One region of the Halobacillus sp. A1-3 genome, then DNA from elsewhere that is predicted to be linked to it. Evidence: riboswitches for the same ligand, from Rfam matches in the RefSeq annotation. Region 1 holds a riboswitch; the other holds the start of a gene.
What was found. Region 1 has a riboswitch for S-adenosylmethionine ahead of ACRYKC_RS00260 (O-acetylhomoserine aminocarboxypropyltransferase/cysteine synthase family protein). Riboswitches for the same ligand answer to the same signal wherever they lie in the genome.

Region 1 (3,410 bases):
CAACCGATCTCCAGACTCGAAAGTGAAATCACCGATGGAAATAGTTGTTAAGTTTTCAGTGCGGCTGGTGGGGTTTTTCAATGACATGTTTTGACTCCTTTCCTGTTTAGACTGATAAGGGCTGCTCATTTAGCTTTTTGCCTGAACGTAAAGCAATCACTGCTTCATAAAGGTTTAATCCTGAAACTATATTGTCTTTCTCACTCTTAACTGGGGTCTTTGACCAGATCAAGTGTGGCTTTACACTTTCTGCCGCTCTGAGCTTATGCTCATCAAGCACAGGGAAATACAAGACATCCACTGTTCCTCCCGCTGATTGAACCACTTGATCGATTTCCTGATAATGCTCAACTTTAAATCCCAAACGTTCAAGTTTCTTAGATTCACGGTCATCATTAGCTCCTCCAACTATAGCGATTACCCTTTGTCTAAGGTCTCCAGATCGATCTAATGAAGAAGCGAGAACATCTTCGGCAGGATGTTTGGAAGTGTTGTATGGTTTCGAATGCCCAGTAGCTTTGTGAATGGCTGCATCCAAGTCTTGTATTAAATCTTCAACAGACTCTAAACCAACGGACAACCGCACCAGCTCTTCTGTCACTCCTGATTTTTGTAGATTTTCGTCATTGAGCTGCTGGTGAGTGGTAGAAGCAGGGTGAATGATTAAAGATTTTGCATCACCGACGTTGGCAAGGTGAGACCATAGGTTTGTATGATCAATCAGCTGACGTCCAGATTCTCTTCCGCCTTTAATTCCAAAAACGACAATCGAACCGGCGCCGTATTGGAAATACTTTTTAGCAAGAGAATGGGTCGGATGGTCTGGTAAGCCAGGGAAGGTTACCCAAGACACCCCGTCATGGTCTTGAAGGTACTCGGCGATTTCTAAAGCTTGATCGGTATGCTTCTTGATCCTCAAATGAAGCGTTTCTAAGCCTTGTAGTAATAAGAACGCATTGTGTGGACTTAAGCATGCACCAATATCACGCAATAGTTGAACTCTTAGCTTAATCGCATAACCGACTGGACCTACATCAATACCGAAGCGGATGCCGTTGTAACTATCATCAGGTTCAGTAAATCCAGGGAATTTCTCATGGTTCCAGTCAAAACGTCCGCTATCAACAACAATACCTCCAATAGCTGTTCCATGACCGCCGATCCATTTCGTAGCGGAGTGGACAACAATGTCTGCTCCCCAGGCTATCGGTTTACAAACATAAGGAGTAGCGAATGTGTTATCGATAATCAAAGGAATATGATGATCGTGAGCCACATCTGCTACAGCTTCAATATCAAGCACGTTCAAACTTGGATTCCCGATCGTCTCTGCGAAGATGGCCTTTGTATTTGGAGTAATGGCTTTTGCAAAGTCTTCAGGATCTGTTCCTTCTACAAAGTGGACATTGATTCCATATTTAGGGAGAGTATGGACGAATAAGTTATACGTGCCCCCATACAAATGGGTGGAAGTGACGATATCGTCTCCAGATTGAGCAATGTTCAAGATAGCTAAAGTAATCGCTGACATCCCTGAAGCAGTGGCGACAGCGGCTGCACCATCTTCCAGCAGCGCGATACGCTGCTCAAGCACATCAACGGTAGGATTCATTATGCGGCTGTAAATATTCCCTGGCTCAGCAAGGGAAAAGAGGTTTTGAGCATGGTCTGTATCCTTAAAAACATAGGATGTGGTTTGATAAATGGGGACAGCACGAGAACCTGTAGAGGGGTCTGGTTCCTGGCCTCCATGAAGCAATAGCGTTTCGGGTCCGAATTGGTGGAAAGGTAACGTCATTGATAATTCCTCCTCAAATATGGTTTCTAGGAGCTCCTTTAGGTAAAAAACAAGAAGAACCAAAAAGCCCTCTTCTTTTATAAGAAGAGGGCCGTAAAAATTAAGTCCTCCTCTTATCTGCCAGATCATTTGACCTGTAGGATTTAGCACCTTTTCAAGCGATACTTGAAGGTTGCCGGGCGTCGTAGGGCCTAGTCCCTCTGCCACTCTCGATAAGAGTATTTGTTTGAATATTCAGCTTTTACTTAACTTGTATGAAATTATAAAAGGAACCATGACTAATGTCAAATCATTTTACAAAATTAGAATGTGTTTACTTGTGATCTGTTATGGGAATTGTCTACCAAGTCTTTAGAGAAGGAGAGTATGAAACAATGAAGGAATATAGTGTAGTACCTAACAAAGATGTAACAGGATGGTTTGTAAAGATAGAGGATGTTTCTCCTACAGACCTTTATGACGAAAGAAATACGGCGATTGAAAAAGCTGAAGAAATCGCTAAGGAAAATAAACCGAGTAAGCTTCTAATTCTTGATCAAAATCATGAAATAGAAGAAGAAAGAAATTATTAAGTTCAAAAACTCCCGTGGCCTCGGGAGTTTTTTTATTTCTACACTTAGTTGCTTGAACCAGACTGTAAATAAAGAGGAAGAGGTGAGTACTAGTTTTCCTATTTACATGATAGGATGGAAGAAAAACGATTGAAAAGGTGAGTAAAGTAAATGGAGCAAAGGTATGATGTGATCATTGTAGGGGCAAGAGTTGCAGGCTCTAGCCTGGCGATTCAATTGGGAGAAATGGGGAAGAGAGTGCTGCTATTGGATAAAGCCTCGTTTCCGAGTGACACTTTATCGACTCATCATATGTCTCATCTAGAATATTTAAGAAAGCTTGGGGTGCTTAAGGAAGTTGAAGCTTCTGGCTTGCGTAAAATCAGCCGGATGCGAACCTATATTGGAAGCAGCTTTGTGGAAGGACCACGTGCTTCTTATACGATTATTCCAAAGCGTGATCTTTTGGATCAAATTCTTTTAAATAGAGCGAATGATCTTCCTACAGTTTCTCTAAGAGAAAATCATTCTGTCCGTGATTTGATATGGGAAAGAAAACAGGTCAAGGGAGTCGTTGTAGAAGACCCTGCCGGCCGAATGAAGTCCATTTCCTGTGATTTAGTTGTTGGGGCAGACGGGAAGCATTCCAATATCGCTTATTGGGTTAAAGCTGAAAAATATAAACAGCAGAATCCTCTTCGGCCGGTTCTTTATGGCTACTATGATGGGGTGAAGCCATTAAAGGAGCCTGCCACGGAAATTTTCCTACATGAAGGAAGGATCGGTTTTCTTTTTCCAATGGAAGAAGGCAGGGATTGTTTAGGGCTTGAAATTTATCCGGAAGAGTTCAAGCAAATGATGAAATCGCCGAAAGAAAGCTTTGAAAAAATGTATCGATCACTTTATGGAATGGACATGAGGCTTGAAGGAGCTGTTTTACGAGGCAAGATCATTGGAACTCCAGGCATGCCTAATTTTTTCAGAAAAGCTTATGGAGACGGATGGGCGCTGATCGGAGATGCGGGGCATAGCAAAGACCCCAGTACAGGGCTTGGTATCAA
Region 2 (3,410 bases), on a different contig from region 1:
CGGGCAAGGTTTGTTGGGTCATTGGGGACTCCCATCGTACTGCCTTTTTCGATACCTTTGATATCCTCAAATTCGTTGGAATAAATACCCATAGGAGCTGTGGGAACGACAATTACTTCAGATAGATCAAGGTTGTGCTCTTTAGCGAAAGATTCTAGATAAATTTTATGCTGAAAAAGATTGGCGTCTAAATCACCGTTTGCTAGAGCTTTGTTGGGCTGAACATAATCCGTGAATTCTTTGTTTGTCACTTCGTAGCCTTTCTCTTCTAGTAGAGGAGCGATTGCTTGATTGACCATATCACTATACGGTCCGGATGTAGCTCCGAAGCGTATAGTCTTTTTTTCTGATGCATCTGCATCACCTGATGCTTCCTCTCCACAGGCTGCTAGAAAGGCAACGGAGAGTAGGGTAAGAAGCAATAAAAATAATTTCTTCATGAGTAATTCCTCCTAAGTATGTGTATTCAGCTTTTTTTAACAGATTTGGCTAAAAAGTCTCCAGCATATTGGACCACTTGTACCATTACAATCAACAAGATGACCGTTGTGAACATAACGAAGTTGTCATACCGGTAGTACCCGTAGCGTATAGCTAAGTCGCCGATTCCGCCTCCGCCAATGGCTCCGGCCATGGCTGAATAACCGATCAAGCTGATTGCGGTGATCGTCAGCCCGCTGATTAGTCCTGACTTGATTTCAGGAAAAATGATATCTTTAATGATCAGCCATGGTGACGCTCCACAGGCAATGGCTGCTTCAATTACGCCCCGGTCAATGTCCCTGGCAGAGGACTCGACAATCCTAGCATAAAAAGGAATGGCTGCTACAGATAAAGCGACAGATGCAGCTACAGGTCCTGTTGTTGTGCCTAATAGGAAGTTAGTAAAAGGGAATAAAAAGACGAGCAAGATGATAAATGGAACAGATCTAACTAGGTTAACCACAACTCCCGCTACGCTCTTTACCCATTTGTTCTCCAAAAATAGATCACGATCTGTTACGAATAATAAGAGTCCGAGTGGCAGGCCTGCAATCAAGGCGACCACAAGGCCAATTCCAACCATAATCAACGTTTCAATAAAGGATTTATTCAGCTCGGGCAACAGGGTGATGAACTGATCTGCCATGTTTCAACACCTCCACTTCTTCTAAGGTTGTTTGCAAGCTTTGCAGTGCTGCTTGTATTTCTTTTTCTTCCCCCGTCAACTCCATTACGAATGTTCCTAAAGCTTTCTCCTGAATGTAGTCAATGTTTGCGTGAAGAATGTTTCCCCTTACGTTGAATTTCTGCAAAAGGTCTGAAACAACCGATTCATTTGCTAGATTCCCGCTAAATTTCATATGTACGATGGTTCCAGTGCTTCGCTCCAAAAGCTCATCAGGAATGTTAAAATCAATGACGGTTTGGATGAACCGTTTCGTCAATGTGTTCTTTGGCGAGGAAAAAATATCGTACGTTTTACCTTCTTCAACGATTTGTCCGTCTTCCATAACTGCACAGCGATCACAAATTTCTTTCACGACTTCCATCTCATGGGTAATTAAGACGATAGTAAGGCCCAGCTCACGATTAATTTTTTTCAGAAGCTGTAGGATCGACTTCGTGGTATTAGGATCAAGTGCAGAAGTAGCTTCATCACATAAAAGTACCTTTGGATTGTTCGCAAGGGCTCGAGCGATGCTGACACGCTGCTTTTGTCCCCCGCTTAACTGGGCAGGATACTGATCTGCTTTGTCGGAGAGACCGACAAGTTCAAGGAGCTCGAGTGCACGTTTCTTGCGTTCGTTTTTACCGACACCAGAAGCTTTCAATGCAAATGCTACATTGTCTACAACGGTTTTAGCCATTGCTAAGTGAAAGCCTTGAAAAATCATCCCAATCGACTGTCTTGCTTTTCTCAGTTCTTTGGAAGACAAGGATAAGAGATCGATTCCATCTACCAATACTTTCCCGCTTGTCGGTCGTTCTAAAATGTTTAAGCAGCGTAGTAACGTACTTTTCCCGGCACCACTGTACCCGACGACTCCGAATATTTCTCCTTTTTCAATTTCCAACGACACATGATCGACACCGATAATCTGCCGCTCTTTAGATTGATAGACTTTACTCAGCTGTTCAATCGAAATCATAAGGTTTCCTCCTTTATTCCATAAAAAAACTCTTCCGAATTCGGAAGAGAGTTTCGCATAGATATTCTGCCAAACTCTTATCTTCCAGAACACTTACATTCTGCAGGAATTAGCACCACTCCTTTCGGAAGGTTGCTGTGACATCAAAGGGCCGTTCCCTCAGTCACTCTCGATAAGAATTAATAATTAGGTATATTAGATTATGTTTTATTACTTTACAGTAAACAAGCATCATTGTAAATAATATTTTAAATATTTATAAAAATAGAGGTAATATGCTCCCGAGCATTCCCAATTGTTTATTCAAATGGAAAAGCCAAGGAATGGTCACAGTATTAAATAGAAGGGAGAGTATGAAATTATGAACAAGAATGCGGAGCAGATTCTGCACGATTATCGAAAGGGGATCGAAGAACTCACGAGTCACTTACCTGAAGCAACAAAAGAATATAATCGATTTACAGGCGCATTTTTTGAAGACGGAGAATTAGAGAGAGGGACTAAACATTTGATGGTGCTTGCGATCAGCTTGAAATATGGAGACGAAGCGAGTATCACATACCACATGGACCAATGTGTAGAGATGGGGTGCACGGACCAGCAGATTTATGAAACGATGGGAGTTAGCGCTGCTTACGGGGGCGGTTCTGCGATGAGTCAGGCTGTTACAGTAGGAATGAAAATAGTAGAGGAGTTTCGAAAGCGATAATGCAAAAAGCCGGGATAATTATCCCGGCTTTTTCTATTTTGTGGCAATAAAACAATTGTTGCGTTCAGAATTTGTGTAATAATTACTAAATTCTGAAAATTATGTAGAATAAATCAATACTTTACGTTATGATGTTGATAGATTCAAATTGTATACAATCTTTGAATACAAAATGGTGGGGTAATTCATGTCAACTAAAAAGAGAAATGAAGAAATGGCCTATGAGAAGGTTAAGCGTGCCATAATGCTTAAACGTTTGAACCCTGGTCAGAGGATAACGGAAGATTGGGTCAGTAAAGAATTAAATATGAGCAGAACTCCTATTCGAGCAGCTTTCAAAAGATTAGAGAGTGAAAAGCTCATAGAGCTTGTACCTAATAAAGGAGCGGTTGTTCACAACCCTTCAAATAAAGAGTTAGAGGATGTATTTAATTTGAGAACCGTTCTTGAAACGTATGCTGCGAGTTTGGCTATTCCGGAATTGACTAGTCAGGATTTTGCAGTTTTGTATGATTTATTGAATCAAGAAAAGGAGGCTTATAGAAAGAAAGACTTTGAGGAGTTTATGA

Region 2: it holds a riboswitch for S-adenosylmethionine, as region 1 does, so the genes downstream of both, ACRYKC_RS06165 (methionine ABC transporter ATP-binding protein) here and ACRYKC_RS00260 (O-acetylhomoserine aminocarboxypropyltransferase/cysteine synthase family protein) in region 1, are expected to answer to the same signal.

The regions. Positions count from the first base shown of each region.
Region 1 covers NZ_JBPCEO010000001.1:59,464-62,873, reverse strand. The annotation lists gene metX (homoserine O-acetyltransferase MetX) at 1-87, opposite strand, end outside; gene ACRYKC_RS00260 (O-acetylhomoserine aminocarboxypropyltransferase/cysteine synthase family protein) at 107-1,798, opposite strand; SAM riboswitch class I at 1,909-2,017, opposite strand; gene ACRYKC_RS00255 (DUF2188 domain-containing protein) at 2,173-2,370, shown strand; gene ACRYKC_RS00250 (NAD(P)/FAD-dependent oxidoreductase) at 2,521-3,410, shown strand, end outside.
Region 2 covers NZ_JBPCEO010000003.1:147,352-150,761, forward strand. The annotation lists gene ACRYKC_RS06155 (MetQ/NlpA family ABC transporter substrate-binding protein) at 1-440, opposite strand, end outside; gene ACRYKC_RS06160 (methionine ABC transporter permease) at 467-1,129, opposite strand; gene ACRYKC_RS06165 (methionine ABC transporter ATP-binding protein) at 1,089-2,132, opposite strand; SAM riboswitch class I at 2,207-2,311, opposite strand; gene ACRYKC_RS06170 (carboxymuconolactone decarboxylase family protein) at 2,494-2,841, shown strand; gene ACRYKC_RS06175 (GntR family transcriptional regulator) at 3,029-3,410, shown strand, end outside.